Regions from separate parts of the uncultured Gordonia sp. genome, predicted to be linked through region 2. Evidence: riboswitches for the same ligand, from Rfam matches in the RefSeq annotation. Region 2 holds a riboswitch; the other holds the start of a gene.
The links. Region 2 has a riboswitch for thiamine pyrophosphate ahead of Q0627_RS05445 (FAD-dependent oxidoreductase). Riboswitches for the same ligand answer to the same signal wherever they lie in the genome.
Positions count from the first base shown of each region.

Region 1: another riboswitch for thiamine pyrophosphate. It lies ahead of thiC (phosphomethylpyrimidine synthase ThiC); the one in region 2 lies ahead of Q0627_RS05445 (FAD-dependent oxidoreductase).

Region 1 is NZ_CALLZT010000084.1:22,315-30,612, reverse strand. It holds gene Q0627_RS07510 (HNH endonuclease signature motif containing protein) at 1-10, shown strand, start outside; gene Q0627_RS07505 (HAD family hydrolase) at 170-844, opposite strand; partial or broken gene Q0627_RS07500 (cupin) at 934-1,080, shown strand; gene Q0627_RS07495 (peroxidase-related enzyme) at 1,186-1,749, shown strand; gene thiD (bifunctional hydroxymethylpyrimidine kinase/phosphomethylpyrimidine kinase) at 1,781-2,623, opposite strand; partial or broken gene thiC (phosphomethylpyrimidine synthase ThiC) at 2,620-4,224, opposite strand; TPP riboswitch at 4,546-4,660, opposite strand; gene Q0627_RS07480 (GNAT family N-acetyltransferase) at 4,907-5,257, shown strand; gene Q0627_RS07475 (siderophore-interacting protein) at 5,288-6,040, shown strand; gene Q0627_RS07470 (salicylate synthase) at 6,162-7,562, shown strand; gene Q0627_RS07465 (lysine N(6)-hydroxylase/L-ornithine N(5)-oxygenase family protein) at 7,559-8,298, shown strand, end outside.
Region 2 is NZ_CALLZT010000062.1:19,025-27,322, reverse strand. It holds gene Q0627_RS05460 (SCO6745 family protein) at 1-328, shown strand, start outside; gene Q0627_RS05455 (thiazole synthase) at 335-1,117, opposite strand; gene thiS (sulfur carrier protein ThiS) at 1,110-1,307, opposite strand; gene Q0627_RS05445 (FAD-dependent oxidoreductase) at 1,307-2,371, opposite strand; TPP riboswitch at 2,361-2,474, opposite strand; gene Q0627_RS05440 (aldo/keto reductase) at 2,601-3,569, shown strand; gene thiE (thiamine phosphate synthase) at 3,578-4,297, shown strand; gene Q0627_RS05430 (hypothetical protein) at 4,572-4,937, shown strand; gene Q0627_RS05425 (NUDIX hydrolase) at 5,142-5,627, opposite strand; gene Q0627_RS05420 (hypothetical protein) at 5,807-7,246, shown strand; gene Q0627_RS05415 (glutamate ABC transporter substrate-binding protein) at 7,243-8,226, shown strand; gene Q0627_RS05410 (serine/threonine-protein kinase) at 8,236-8,298, shown strand, end outside.

The DNA.
Region 1 (8,298 bases), on a different contig from region 2:
CGCCGCCTGAAATACCCACAGCCTCAACATGTTCCTTGACAACTCCATAGTGTGATGGGCTTCGCTGATCCCCTGTGCCGACCGACCGTCGAGGGGCCTGGCAGGATCGTGTCCTCAGTCGATCAGCGATACGCAAGTCGGTGGGTTGTGTGATTGCAGAGGTCGCAGGCTACCGGACGGCAGTGCCCGCCAGCAGCCCGGGCAGCTCGAGCAACGAATCGATGACCGTCGCCCGAGCCGCCTCGGGGCGGCGCGCATGGAGATATCCCCACGGCCCGCGGCGGATCAGGATGGGCCGCATACCGGCGTCGGCAGCGGGCAGCACATCGTTGTCGGTCCGGTCACCGACGTAGGCGATCTCTTCCGGCGCCACCCCGGCCAGTTCGGCGGCCGCGTTGAAGAACGCAGGATCCGGCTTCTCGACGCCGAGTTCGGCGGAATTGCGGATCTCATCGACCGGCAGGTCCATTGCGCGCAGCGCGGTGAGTGCGCGCGGGGGCTGATTGCCGGCGATCACCAGCCGCAGCCCGGACGTCCGCAACTGTGCCAGCGCGGGGCGCACGTCGGGATAGAGGTCGTCGGCGTCGAAGCTATTGCGCAACCCGGCCGGGTCGTCGGCCGCCCACGCCGCATCCTCGGCGGCGACATCGATATCCGGGCGGACCAGTGAAAAAGCGTCCTCGACCGGCCGGTCGGTGGCCGCACACGCCCCGAGCGCACCGAGAAACGTAAGCGGGGTGACTCCGAGCCGGTCGGCCCACCGCAGCCAGAGCCGCGATTCGTCGACGAGGGTCTCACCGACGTCGAACACGACGGCACGGACTGCGGCTGCGGATTCGCTCATGGCCGTCGAGCTTACGGACGGCCTTCCGGGACACACCGGTCGGTGGCATAGTCGGCGCAAGGTGCGCCGAACCCGAGGAGAATCCGATGCCCGGCTACTACATCTTCGTTCCGCCGTTCGTCCCGCACCGCGAGGAGAACCCCGACCCGGACAATCCGGCCGTCGTGGTGATCGCCCGCAGCACGCAGGAGGCGATCGTCGTCAACCTTCCCGCCCTCTACGCGCTGGAGGGTTGACCGAGCCCGATAGAGCCTGGATGGACAGGGCGGGCCGCCGATCCGGTCTGCGTCGGGGTTACGGTGTGATGGGAGTCACCCGACGAGTTGAACGGAGTCGTTCGAATGTCTGAGCCGATCACCGCCCTGGATCTGCCCGCGCAGGAACTCAGCGAGGCCACCCGCAAGTACTTCGCGATCTGCGAAGAGAAACTGGGAATGGTCCCGAACGTCCTGCAGGCATACACCTTCGACGAGGAGAAGCTGCGTGCCTTCACCGGCATGTACAACGATCTGATGCTCGGCGATTCCGGACTCTCGAAACTGGAGCGGGAGATGATCGCGGTCGTCGTCTCGTCGGTCAACAAGTGCTACTACTGCCTCACTGCGCATGGCGCGGCGGTGCGGCAACTGTCCGGCGACCCACTGCTCGGCGAACAACTGGTCATGAACTTTCGATCGGCTGCGCTCGACGACAGGCAGCGGGCGATGCTCGAATTCGCCGAGAAGGTTACCGAACAACCCGCCAAACTCGACGAAGCCGACCGGCAGCGACTACGGGATGTGGGGTTCGGTGACCGTGATATCTGGGACATCTCGGCAACCGCCGCGTTCTTCAACATGACCAACCGGGTGTCGTCTGCGATCGATATGCGGCCCAACACCGAATACGCGTCGCAGTATCGCTGATCCGCAACGGGTTTCGGAGTCGGGACCGCACTCAGCCCACCTTCCACAGGGGATTGACCGGTCCGTGGCCGGCGCCGAGCGGATAGGCGGCCTCCAGCCCGCGGGTCACCCAGCGTTTACCGAACGCCACCGCATCCGGCATCGAAAAGCCATGTGCCAGAGCCGATGCCATCGCCGCAGACAAGGTGTCGCCGGCGCCGTGATCGTGGGGCGTGTCGATTCGGGAGTGGGTGAACTCGTGGAACTGCGCGCCGTCGAACAACAGGTCCGGGCTCTGTGCCGACGAGCGCAGGTGGCCGCCCTTGACCAGCGCCCAGCGGGCACCCAGCCCGTGCAGGGCGCGTGCGGCATCACGCTGGGACGCGTCGTCGACCACGTCGATGCCGGTGATGAGCCGCACCTCGTCGAGATTAGGTGTCACCACCGTTGCGATCGGGAACAGGACGGTGCGCAACGCATCCAGGGCTCCGGTCGCCAGGAGTGGATCGCCGTGCATCGACGCGCACACCGGATCGGCCACCAGTGGGATGGCGCCGTCTCCACCGATGTCCAGGCCGCCGCAGGCATCGACGACGGCCTCGATGATCGCGCTTGACGCGAGCATCCCCGTCTTGGCGGCGCCGATCCCGATGTCGGTGACGACGCTCGTGATCTGACCGGCCACTATCTGCGGTTCGATCTCCTGGAAGCCCTGTACCCCAAGGGAGTTCTGCACGGTGACCGCGGTGACCGCGACACAGCCGTGAACGCCGAGGGTGGCGAACGTGCGCAGGTCCGCCTGCATACCCGCCCCACCGCCCGAGTCCGAACCGGCGACGGTCAGAACCCGGACGGGGGTTAGACCCGTGGGCGCGGTGGGTAGTTCGGTTGTCATTCCACACCTACGGTTTCAAGGGGCAAATACACCCGGTTGCCCTGTTCGGCGAACTCCTCGGACTTCGCCGCCATCTCCTCGGCGATCTTGCGATCGATGTCCTCGGCCGTGACCAGGTTGTTCTTCTCCGCATAGGCGCGGACGTCGGCGCTGATGCGCATCGAGCAGAACTTGGGGCCGCACATCGAGCAGAAGTGGGCGGTCTTGGCGGGTTCGGCGGGCAGTGTCTCGTCGTGGTAGTCGCGGGCGGTGTCCGGGTCGAGGGCCAGGTTGAACTGGTCGGTCCACCGGAACTCGAAACGTGCCTGCGACAGGGCGTTGTCACGTTCCTGTGCCCGGGGGTGTGCCTTCGCCAGGTCGGCGGCGTGTGCGGCGATCTTGTAGGTGATCACTCCCACTTTCACGTCGTCGCGATCGGGCAGTCCCAGGTGCTCCTTCGGGGTGACGTAGCAGAGCATCGCGGTACCGGCCTGCGCGATCATCGCCGCACCGATCGCGGAGGTGATGTGGTCGTAGGCGGGGGCGATATCGGTGGCCAGCGGTCCGAGGGTATAGAACGGTGCCTCCTCGCACAGTTCCTCCTCCAGACGCACGTTCTCGACGATCTTGTGCATCGGAACATGGCCGGGACCTTCGATCATCACCTGCACGCCATAGCTTTTCGCGATCGATGTCAGCTCACCCAGGGTGCGCAGTTCGGCAAACTGGGCCTCGTCGTTGGCATCGGCGATGGAGCCGGGTCGCAGGCCGTCGCCGAGGGAGAAGGTGATGTCGTACCTGGCGAAGATCTCGCACAGCTCGCGGAAGTGGTTGTACAGGAATGATTCCTGATGGTGTGCCAGGCACCAGGCCGCCATGATCGAACCGCCGCGCGAGACGATGCCGGTGACCCGGCGGGCGGTGAGCGGCACGTACCGCAGCAGCACCCCGGCGTGCACCGTCATGTAGTCGACACCCTGCTCGGCCTGCTCGATCACGGTGTCGCGGTATATCTCCCACGTCAGCTTGGTGGGATCGCCGTTCACCTTCTCCAGTGCCTGATAGATCGGCACTGTGCCGACCGGCACCGGGGAGTTGCGCATGATCCATTCGCGGGTGAGATGGATGTCCTTACCCGTGGACAGGTCCATGATGGTGTCGGCGCCCCAGCGGGTGGCCCACACCATCTTCTCCACCTCTTCCGAGATATCGCTGCGCACAGCGGAATTACCGATATTGGCGTTCACCTTGACGGCGAATCGTTTGCCGATAATCATCGGCTCGGACTCGGGGTGGCGGTGGTTGGCGGGGATCACGGCACGGCCCGCGGCCACCTCCTCGCGGACGACCTCGGGATCGAAACCCTCACGGGCGGCGACGAAACGCATTTCGTCGGTGACGATTTCCGCCCGTGCCCAAGCCAACTGGGTGGATGCCACCCGGGTGGAACCGGCGCGGGGGTCGGCCGGGGCGGGTTCGGGCCGGTGCCACGAGTCCCGGGTCGGTGGTAGACCGCGTTCGACGGCGATGTCGGCCGACGGGTCGGTGTACGGACCTGAGGTGTCATACACATCAAGGTGGTCACCGTTGGTGAGTGCGATGCGTCGTTGCGGCACCCGCAGCGTGCCTCCGTGCTGATGGCCCCCGATGCGCCCATTGCCCTCGGTGTTCCCGCCGGCTTCGCCGCTCCTGTCGCCTTGGGCGCATCCGGTGCCGTGGGTGTCCCTTCTGGCCTGGATCTCCTTGTAGTGCTTGTGGCTACCGGCGATGGGGCCGGTGGTGATGCCTCGGCCGTCGACCGGTGCGTTCGTGGGTGTGCTGCTGGTGGCGGGCAGGCTCGTTGAGGGTGGTTTGGTACCAGGCCGGTTCGCTGTAGACGGGCTTGTCGCGCGTTGGCTTGTAGCAGGTCGGCTTGTAGCAGGTTGGCTTGTTTCAGGCAGGCTGGTGCCCATGGGTGCTCTCCCTACGCCGGCATTACCCGGACAGGTTCAGGCGGTCGGCGGCCGCCTGCCGCCATCTCAGCCCCCGGTGATCGTGGGAGCCCCCGCGTGTTCATTTATGTGATCGCGTGTGATCGCGAATGCGTGGCCGAGCCGGTGTTGCTGAGCAGATGTGGCTGAGCAGATGCGGCTGCGACTCGACGGCCATCGTAGACGCTGACGGGCATCGGGTCACTGTGAGCGCACAATCTGCACCCACGTGATTTTCCTCTGCAAGATCGCGATGCGAGAAGCAGCAAGCACCGGTAGTATGTGATCCGTATCACAAGCAGTGAGTCACCAGAAGTGTGGAGAGGCAGAACCAGTGCAGCGCAAGACCCAGTCAGTCCGACCGACCCAGTCGGCCCAGGCGATACTGCATCAGATCTCCCAGGTGGTACACAACCCCGAGCGTGATCGGTTCGAGCTGTGGGTCGCCGGGGACCTTGTGGGCGTACTCGGCTACTCCTCAGAAGTTGTCGACGGCAAACCAACCATCTCGGTGATGCATACCGTCATCTACGACGAGTACACCGGCCACGGCCTGGGGGCACGACTGGTCCGGGGTCTGCTGGCCTACGTCAAACACTGCGGTGCGCAATTGCGGCCCGTCTGCAGCTTCACCAAACGCTACGTCGACGCCCATCCCGGCATCGTCGAGCTGGCACCGGCTTGATCTTGTTCTGGCCCCAGTAACCTGGGGCGGGTGACCGAGACAGGCGTCGGCGGGGACCGGGGCATCCAGGGTCTGATCCTGAGGGCGTTCGGCGCTGACGACTACCGGCTGACGGTGACGTCCGCCGCGAGGTACCTCACCGACCGGTATGTGCGGCTCGAGTTCTCCGGTGGAGGTCTGCTGCGCGAGCGGCCGTATCACCCGACGATGTTCCTGCGACTGTGGTTCGAGGACCGGCATGGCAGACCCCACCAGCGCGGATACACGATCATCGATCCCGATCCGGACGCCGACGCCTTCGCCGTCGAGTTCGCCGTCCACGAGGGTGCGGCAGCCCGCTGGGCGCTCACCGCACAACCCGGCGACGTGCTCGGGGCGACGTTTTTGCGCTCGGCGTTCGCCGTCCCGGAACCGGCCCCGACCGGCTGGCTGATCGTGGGTGACGCGGCGTCGCTGCCCGCGATCAACTCTCTGCTCGACGAACTCGGTGAGTCCGGGGCGCCTGCGGTCATCTGGTTCGAGTGGGTCCACGACACCGACATGGACCTGCCGGTCCGGTTGCGGTCACACGACACGATTCGGTGGGTTCGGCGCGACAGCGAGGCGGGTATCGTGGCTGCTCTGCGGTCTGCGGCGTTCGATGCTTCCGGGCAGTTCGGCTGGGTGGCGCTGGACACGGCGCAGACACGGGCGGTCGCCGCGATCCTGCGTGCCGACTACAAGCTGGGCAGGCGGGGCGTCAAATCGCAGGCATACTGGCTGGAAACGAGAGGCCCGTCCTGAGTCGTGATCTGGTCCGTGAGATTTCACATTTCGGGTATGGGTAACTTAGGCTCTCCTAAACATGGCGTACCGAGGTCCTGTGATGCCTGAGTCCCCGCAGGGGAGGAGTTTCTGCGTGAATGTGACCGCGAGTTCAACTGTGGCCGCACACACGGAAGCCGGGGCTCCTGCCGATCCGGCGCAGATCTGTGCGGCATGGGCGGCGACCGGCCGTTTTGCCGAGTACGTGGTTTACGAACGCGATGGTCGGTGGATATTCGCCGCCGACGTGGCCGCCCGCATCGTGCTGACCGGTACGGATGTCTCGGTGTCAACGGGTGACACCACCACAAGCAGACGCTGGGCGGACGACCCCGGCGCCCGTCCGGTCGACGCACTCGCCGAGGCGGTCGCGGCACTGCCGATGGCCGATTGGCAGCTCTACGGTTGGGTCGGCTTCGACTTCGCCGCCGGACATCACGGCCTGGGTGATCGGGTCGCCGACGACGCGGTGCTCGCGCACCTCATCGTCCCGCGGGTCGAGTTGACGGTGAGTTCGCACGGCATCGAGAGTGCGGGCGCAGGGGGCGTGGACATCGGCGGGGTCGGGCTCGATGACGAACTGCTTGCGGTGGCCCGGTCCGCCGGCGACATCGCCCATGAGAACGCGCAGCGCGCCACACCGCCCATCGACATCGACTCCGATCCGTACGACTACCGGGGTTCTGTAGCGGCGGCGGTATCGGAGATCGCCGACGGCAAGTACCAGAAGGTCATCATGTCGCGGCATGTCGACATCCCGTTCGCCGTCGACATGCCCGCCACCTACGCACGCGCCCGCGTCGCCAACAATCCGATGCGGTCGTACCTGGTGTCGCTCGGCGGGATCGAGACCGCCGGCTTCAGCCCCGAGCTGGTGGTGTCGGCGACGGCCGACCGTCAGGTGCTCACCGAACCGCTCGCCGGGACCCGGCCGCTGGGCCGCTCGCCCGAGGAGGACGCGGCGGCGCGCGACGAACTGCTCAACGACAGCAAGGAGATCACCGAACACGCGGTGTCGGTGCGGGCCTGCTTCGGCGAGATCGAGTCGATCGCCGAACCCGGCACCACCGCGGTCACCGAGTTCATGGCGATCCGCGAACGCGGTCACGTCCAGCACCTGGCGTCGACGCTGCGGGGCACGCTGCGCACCGACACCGGGCCGTGGGTGGCGCTGTCGGTACTGTTCCCGTCGATCACCGCCTCGGGTATTCCGAAAGCACCCGCACTCGACGCCGTCTATCGGCTCGAGCCGAAACCACGCAGCCTGTATTCGGGCGCGATCATGACCGCGTCGTCGTCGGGCGAGCTGGAGGCGGCACTGGTGCTGCGATCGGTGTACGCGCAGGACGGGCAGGCGTGGCTGCGGTCGGGCGCAGGTGTCGTCGAACAGTCCCGGCCGGATCGCGAGTTCGAGGAGACCTGCGAGAAGCTCGTCGGCCTGGCGCCGTTCATCGTCGCTGCGCAGCAGCCCGGCAGTGATGGCGCGAGAGGTTCATTGTGACCGCCCGTCCCGATACTCTCGGCTCCGATGTCCTCGATGTCCTCGATGTGGTCGGAATCGGTTTCGGTCCGGCGAATCTGGCGGTGGCGGTCGTTCTCGAAGAACTCGCCGAGTCCGGTACCGCACTGAGTGCGGCTTTTGTGGAAAGCAAACCGGAGTTCAGCTGGCATCCCGGAATGATGTTGCCGGGTGCCAATATGCAGATAGCCTTTCCCAAAGACCTTGCCACCATGCGGAATCCGCGAAGTGCCTACACCTTTTTCAATTATCTGCACGCCAAAGGCCGGATGGTTGATTTCATCAATCAGCAGACCTTCTTTCCGAGCAGGCACGAATTCGGGGACTATCTCGCCTGGGCCGCGGACACCGTCGGTGCTGACGTCCGGTACGGAACCCGTGCGCAGCGAATCGCTTTCGACGGCGATCAGGTGGTGGTGAGCTGTCACGGCCCCGACGGTCCGTTCGAATTGCGGGCCCGCAACGTACTTTTCGCGCCCGGACTCGTCGGCAGGATTCCCTGCGGACTCGTGCCCAGTGCCCGGATATTCCACAATCACGACATCCTCACCCGGATCGGCCGGATACCGTCGGCGCATAACGGGGCGTTCGCGGTGCTCGGTGCCGGCCAGAGTGCCGCGGAGGTGGTCGAATATCTGCACAGCACCTACCCGCAAGCGCGGGTGCACCTGCTGCACACCAAGTTCGGTCTCTCACCGTCGGACGACAGCCCGTTTGC
Region 2 (8,298 bases):
GCCCGACCCGACCGTCAGCCGCCGCATCATGGGTCGCGAGGCCATCAAGTTCACCCGCGGCTGGTCCGACGACGACTGGGAGTCCTCCGTCGACCGGCTCGTGGCAGCCGGTCTGGCCGAACGCACCGACGCCCCGAACAAGCTCGGAATCGCACACCGGCTCACCGCCGCCGGCGCCGCCACCTACGACGACATCGAGGCCGAAACCGATGCCCTCGGCGAAACCGTTTGGTCATCAACAGAATTGACCGATGCGGTCACCCGCATGCGACCGTACGTCAAAACCATTCTCGACGCCGGAGTGCTGCCGGGCACGCGTAAGAAATAGTCAGGTTCAGCCGTCTCTGTCCGGGGAGGATGCGTTGGCCCAGAAGCGTTTCGGGATGCGGCCGGCGCGGTGGGCGTGGCGGCCGGCGATCACGGCGTGACGCATCGCCGTCGCCATTGTGACCGGATCGTCGGCACGGGTCACCGCGGAGGCCAGAAGGACGGCGTCGCAACCCAATTCCATGGCGAGGGCAGCGTCGGAGGCGGTGCCGACACCGGCGTCGAGCACCACCGGGACGTTCGCGGTGGAGACGATCATCTCGATATTGTGCGGGTTGATTATGCCCAGGCCGGTGCCGATGGGTGAGCCGAGCGGCATCACCGCGGCCACCCCGACGTCCTGTAGCCTGCGGGCGAGGATCGGGTCATCGTTGGTGTAGGCGAGGACCACGAACCCGTCGGCGACGAGAACCTGTGCGGCGTCCAGCAATTCAACCGGATCGGGCAGGAGGGTCTTGTCGTCGGCGATCACTTCCAGTTTGACCCAGTCGGTACCGAGCGCCTCCCGTGCGAGCCGGGCGGTGAGCACGGCCTCGGCCCTACTGTGGCAGCCTGCGGTGTTGGGCAGGAGCGCGATGCCGAGGCGGTCGAGCAAGTCGACCATCCCGGTACCCGACCCCGGACTGACGCGGCGCAGTGCGACGGTGGTGAGCTCAGTTCCGGAGGCGAGCAAAGCCTGTTCCAGCACAGCATGATTGGCCGCACCCCCGGTCCCCATGATGAGCCGTGACCCGAATTCTCGGCCGGCGATCCGCAGTACATCGGCACCGGCACCGGTCACCTCAGCCACCCTGCACCGCCGTCAGGACCTCCACCTCGGCGCCGTCGATGAGCGGGCTGCTCCAATCGCGGCGCGAGACCACCTCGCCGTCGACGGCCACCGCAATCCCACGTTCGGGAAAACCCAACGCCCCCAACATATCGGTGACACAGCATCTGTCGGGCAGCACCGCCCTGTCGCCGTTCACTGTGATGACCATCAGTTCGCTCCGGTTTCGTCAAGAATCTCGACAACACGATGAGAGGTCCACGGCGCCAACACGATACCGTTGCGCCCGTGGCCGCAGGCGAGGATCACCCGATCGTCGACGGCCCGCACCACCGGCAGACCGTCGGCGGTGCACGGCCGAAAGCCGACTCCCGCCTCGGCGAGATCGTAGGTGCCCAGACCCGGCATCACCTCAAGTGCATCGGCCAGCAGATCGGCCACCCCCGACACCCGCGGCGCCATGTCCGAAGCATCGATCGGTTCGTATTGCGTTGCACCGACCACGATTCCGGCCCGGCGCGGCACCAAGTACACCATCCTGTCGCCGACCCGGGCACGCACCACATGCCGGGGCCCGGGCACCGACCACGCGTTGGCCGACAGCCGCAGGATCTCCCCCTTCGCGGGGTACAGATCAATTCCGCCAACAAGTTTCGACGATCCCAGACCCGCGGTCACCAAGATCCGGTCGCCGGGCAGATCGGTGAGCGAATCGACGCGGTGCGCCCGCACCATTCCACCGGCCGCCACCAGCCGGGTTTCCAGCGCCGCCAACAATGCCCGGTTGTCCACTGCGCCTTCCCCCGACGCCAGGAATCCACCGATGGCACGCGGCCCCAAAGACGGTTCCAGTTCCCGGATCTCGCGCCCGGTCACCTGCCGCAACCCTGATCGTGTCGTCACCGACTCGTCGACCGCTTTCGACCACACGAACCGGGCGAGTTGCGTCAGGAACGCCACATCCGCGGCCGTCACCCCGACGAACAGCGAATCGTCGGCGGAAACGATCGCCGGATCATCGAGCCGGGCCAGCAGCGTCGGCCAGCGGCGCACCGAATCGGCGGTGATCTCCAGCAGCGCATCCTCGCCCGGATGACCCTCACCCAGCGAACCGAGCATCCCACCGGCCACGTCGGCGGCTCGTGGGGTGCCAGGGTCGGTCAGCACAGTGACCCGCCACCCGGCATCGGCGGCGGCCAGCCCGCAGCACAGCCCGATCACCCCCGCACCGACAACCGTCAGTGTCCGAGGACGATCCGCACCCACGTGCGTCACAGCAACCTCCCTTCGCCGGCATGACCCGGATCAGGTGTGACGGTCTGCGGGGGCGACCCGCACTCTCAGCCCGGCGATCCCGCGGACTCCCGTGTTTCCTTCCGTCCAGGGTAGAGAACACGATCGGCACACATACACGGGCCACCGGAACCGGCCGCCCCGGTTTCGGGAGTACCGGTTCGGGAGTACCAGGTTCGGGAGCACCGGGCGCGGGAGTACCGTCGGGGCCATGCGCTACCAACCTCTCGGTACCAGCGGCCTGGTCGTGTCATCGGTCGGCGTGGGCTGCAACGCCTTCGGCAAACGCATCGACCAGACGGCCACCACAGCGGTCATCGACGCCGCCGTCGACGCCGGGATCAACTTCTTCGACACAGCCGACAGCTACGGCTCCGGCGTCAGCGAACAGATGCTCGGCAAGGCGCTCGGCACCCGGCGCGATCAGGTCGTGATCGCCACCAAGTTCGGGATGGACACCGGCGGCCTGTACGGGGAGGACTTCGGGGTGCGCGGCAGCCGCGGCTACATCGCCAAGGCCGTCGAGGGCAGCCTGCGCAGGCTCGGCACCGACTACATCGACCTCTATCAGCTGCACACCCCCGACCGGGTGACGCCGCTGGAAGAAACCCTCGACGCACTCGCCGATCTGGTCACCGCCGGCAAGGTCCGGTACATCGGGTCGTCGAACATGACCGCGTGGGAGGTGGTGAACGCCGACTGGCTCGCCGAATCGCTCGGCGCACCGCACTTCATCACCGCGCAGAACGAATACTCGCTGTACAACCGCAGTGCCGAGGCCGAACTCGTGCCCGCTCTCGAAACGTTCGGCATCAGCCTGCTGCCGTACTTCCCGCTCGCCTACGGCCTGCTCACCGGCAAGTACAAGCGCGATCAGGCACCGGCCGAGGGTACCCGGCTGGCCACCGAGACCTTCCGCTACGACGGCGCCGACTTCGACATCGTCGACGGTCTGCAGAAGTTCGCCGACGACCGCGGCATCCCCCTGCTCGACGTCGCGATCGGCGGCCTACTGGCCCAGCCTGCCGTCGGATCGGTGATCTCCGGGGCCACCCGCCCCGAGCAGATCAACGCCAATGTGCATGCGGCACAGTGGGATCCGAGCGCCGAAGAACTGGCCGAACTCGACGACATCGTCACGCCCGGAACGGGCAAGGGCTACACCACCTACGCCTCGTGACCACCCATATGCACAACAGGCCGGCCCGTCACATCCATGACCGGCTCGCCTGCGCCCGCCTGTACCTGTGTACCGACGCCCGCCGCGAACTCGGCGACCTCGACGAGTTCGTCGCCAAAGCAGTCGCCGGCGGTGTCGACATCGTGCAGCTGCGGGACAAGGGTTCGGCCGGTGAGAAACAATTCGGTGCCCTCGAAGCGGCCGAGGAACTCGCGATCCTCGCCCGGCTACGCGAGATCACCCACGCCGGCGGGGCGTTGCTGTCGGTCAACGACCGTGCCGACCTCGCCCGATTGTCGGGTGCCGACGTCCTGCACGTCGGGCAGGGCGATCTGACCCCGGCGCAGGCCCGCGAGATCGTCGGCGAGGAGATGATCATCGGGCAGTCCACCCACGACGCCACCCAGGCGGCCGCCGCGGCAGCCGACCGGGACGTCGACTACTTCTGCGTCGGACCGTGCTGGCCCACACCCACCAAACCCGGCCGTACCGCGCCCGGCCTGGGCCTCGTTCGCGAGGTCGCCGCCAGTGTGCCCGGCAAGCCGTGGTTCGCGATCGGCGGTATCGACGCCCGGCGGCTGCCCGAGGTGGCCGCGGCCGGGGCCGGGCGCATCGTCGTCGTGCGCGCCATCACCGCGGCCGACGATCCCGAGGCCGCCGCCCGTGCCCTCACCGTAGGCATCACCGCAGTGGGCATCACCGGAACCGACATCACCCCAGGTCACTGACCTGAGTGTGAAACGGTTCACACTTTCGCGGCGTGAGGGTGTACCCTCGACCCCGTGCTCAAAGCAGGTCCGCTTCTTCTCGTAGCCCGCCGCAGCGGGGTCTGATCTCGACCGACCCCCCGCTGCGGGTCGGCTTGCGTGCCTTAGTCGGTCAACTTCAGTTCGACCGAAATGAGCAGATTCGATGTTTACCGTTCATCCCGCCCAGACATGCTCGGCACGTAACCCCGGTCGGCACACCCTGCCCTCCGGGATCCGTGAGGAGGCATCCACCATGACCTGGGAAGACTTCACCGACAGGTACTCCGGCGACGGCCGCATCCGGCTGGCCGCGTTTCACACCAAGCCCGCCGGCCACGACATGATCGACTGCCAGGCCACCCTCGCGGTCGCCGACGACCTGCTGTCACTGCACGCCACCGCCACCGGCCCCGTCGGCGCGATGACGTCGATCCTGCACGACATCGGCGCCCCCGTCGCCATCGTCGCGCTACGCCAGCGCCGCACCGACAACGCGTTCGCCACCTACCTGCTGTGTGAACACAACGGCACCCAGCGCTGGGCGTACGGCACCGGCACCACCGGCGACGACGCCAACGTCAACGCCCTGGTCGCAGGCGCCAACCGATTGCATGGTTGATGTCGTCAATTGAGAGCCGATTCTCACCGGACCCAACGCGTCCCTCCCTCCTTCGTCGCTTTGGCCTCAGGGATCAAGAAGGTGCTTGTGTCGAAGGTGTGTCGGGGACACGTCTTGATCCCTGAGGCCGTTGCGACGAAGGAGCGAGGGTCGCGAAGGGTCCGGTGAGAATCGACGCCTGACGTCACCACCTCCGAGCGGCAGTCACGACTGTTGCCGGGCGGCCGTCGTCAGGTGGTCTTTCAGCCGGGGCCAGCTGCGTCCGAAGGCGGGGTGCAGGGGCATGTGCTCGACATCGGTGATATCGACCCACCGCAGTTCGGTGGACTCACCGTTGGCGACGGTCCGGACCGGCTCATCGACCTCCGCGATCACCGTCGTGTAGGTCCAGCCGCTGGGGGCGTTGTGAGTGACGAACGCCGACAGCACCCGCAGTTCGTGGCCGCCGATCCCGGCCTCCTCGTCGGCCTCGCGGATCGCGGTGTCGATGGCGCTCTCGTGCGAGTCACGGGCCCCGCCCGGCAGCGCCCACGTGCCGCCCTGATGCGACCATGCGGCCCGGTGCTGCAACAGTACGCCGGTCACGCCGTCCGGTAGCGGTGCCAGCAGCAGCAACCCGGCCGCGCCGTGCACACCCCAGTACCGTGAGCCGTCGGGATCGAGAACCCATCCGTCACCGTCGCCGCGCACATCGCCTCCTAATCGTCCCCGCTGACCGTCCCCCGCCAACCTGTCCCCACCGACTCACCTTCCGGGCTGTCGTCTTTTCAACCGTATGTGAGATAGGTCTGGTGAGCCAGCCTCCAAACCGGGTTGAGCGCGACTAGGGTGGAGAATGCAGAGTCCCACGCTCGGGTAGGAGGCCTACGGTGACCGGCCACGCATCTCCCGTGCGCAGCGCCGTCACCCGCGCAGGTCGGGCCGGGCGCTCGGCGAGCGGGCTCGCGTTGCCCCCGCTGCGGCAAGCCCTCGCCGACCGCCGCGAGCTGTCCGAAACCCGCCCCCGCACCCAGCCGCCGATCGCCGCTTTGCGTCACTACGCGCGCACCTCGCCGGGCAGACTGGTCGCGATTATGATCGTGCTGTCGCTGGCGCTGCTGCTCACCGGCTGGTATTCGGCGAGCGTGCTCGACGACCGCACCAGCACCTTACGGGCGATGGTCGACCGCACCGAACCGCTCGCCGAATCCGCCCAGGTGCTCTACAGCTCCCTGTCGATCGCCGACGCGTCGGCCAACGGGGCGTTCCTGTCCGGCGGCCTGGAGTCGCCCACGCTGCGCACCCGCTACGCCGACGCCATCGCCACGGCCACGACCTCGCTGATCACCGCGGCGGGCAGCCTGATGGACGAGGCCGAGGCGGACTCGGCCAAGGAGTTCACCGAAACCCGCCAGGACGTGGAGTCCCTGGCCAAGAACATCCCCGTCTACACCGGGCTGGTGGAGACTGCGCGCACCAACAACCGGCTCGGCAATCCTGTCGGGTCCGCGTACCTGGGTGTGGCGTCGACTCTCATGCAGAAGACGATCCTCCCGGCCGCCCAGCGCGTCTACGACCGCCGATCCGCCGCCATCTCCGACCCGCAGCAGACCCTGTCGACACCGCCGTGGGGGGTGTACGCGGCGCTCGCCGTGACCATCGTGGCTCTGGTGGCCACCTCCCGGTATCTGGCCCGGCGGACCCGTCGCCGATTCAATGTGGGCATCCTCGCCGCACTGACGGCCATCGTCGTCGGGTCGATGTGGTTGCTCGCCTCGGGGCTGACATCGGTGGCCATCACCCACAGCGCCCGCGAGAACGGCGCCGACCCGCTACGCGATCTGACGTCGGCACGCATCGCGACCCAGCAGGCCCGGTCGGCCGAGACGCTGTCATTCGTACAGCGCGGCGACACGGAAGGTCTCAGAGAGACGTTCAATCTGGCCACGCTGCAGATCCGACACACCCTCACCACGCTGCAAAACGACCACCACGACGTCGCCGCGGTCACACCCAGTCAACTCGGTGCCACCCTCGACCTGCTGGCCCAGTGGATCGCCGCCGACAACGACGCACGCACGGCGATCGAAAGCGGCGACTTCTCGAAAGCGCAGAAGATCATCGGCACCGGCACGTCGGCCAAGCGGTACGCAGCACTCGACGCCGACCTCGTCAAAGGCATCACCGCCACCCGCGAATCGTTCCGCACCGACATCAACACCGCGCAGCGCGTCATCGGTTACACGGGAACGGGAATGCTCGTCATCGCCTGCTTCGCCACACTGGCCGTCATCGGCGGGTTGGTTCCCCGGATCCGGGAGTACCGATGACGGCGCGCAGGCCGGCCGCGACGATTCTGGCGGCAATGGTGCTGGCCGCTCTCACCATGACCGGGTGCACCGAGTTCCCCGCCCCCGACTCGCCGCCGCCGAGTGCCACCGCCGACATACCCGCTCCTCCCGGTGCCATGCCGCAGACCACGGTCGAGCCCGTCCCCGACGCCGGTGACTGCGACGCCCTGACGAGTCTGCGGCCCGGCCAGTTGCCCACGCCCCGGCACATGCCCGCCCGCAGCACGATGGCCGCCATCTTCTCGCGCGGCCGGCTCATCGTCGGCCTCGACATCGGCAGCAATCTGTTCAGTTTCCGCGACACCATCACCGGCGACATCAAAGGATTCGACGTCGACATCGCCCGGGCGATCGCCCGCGCCGTCTTCGGCGATCCCAACCAGATCGAGTTCCGGGTACTCACCTCCGGCGACCGGATAAAGTACCTCCAGAAGGGCGACGTGGACGTGGTGGTCAAGACCATGTCGATCACTTGCGACCGCCGCCAGGCGGTGTCGTTCTCTGCGCCCTATTACGTTGCCGCCCAACGTATTTTGGCCCAACGCAATAGCGGGATCGCCGACGCCGGCGACCTGGCCGGCAAACGGGTGTGCGCGGCACGCGGAGTGACGTCCATCGGCAGGCTCCAGTCGATCGTGCCCACCGCCCACATCACCACCACCAGTACCTGGGCCGACTGCCTGGTGATGCTCCAGCAGGGACAGGTCGACGCGGTGAGCACCGACGACGCGATCCTCGCCGGGCTGGCCGAACAGGATCCGTGGGTCCGGGTCATCGGGCCGAGTCTCGGCGAGGAGAACTATGCGGTGGGTATCGCGAAAGGTCACGATGACCTGGTCCGGTTCGTCAACGGCGTCCTCGACGACGTGCGCACCTCAGGACAATGGCAGCAGATGTACAACCGCTGGTTGTCGATCCTGGGCCCCGGCTCTCCACCCATACCCCGATACCAGGACTGAGCGCGAACAATGACCGGCTCACCCACACCGGCGCACTCCACAGGCGATTCCCCACTCGACGGGGACCGCACC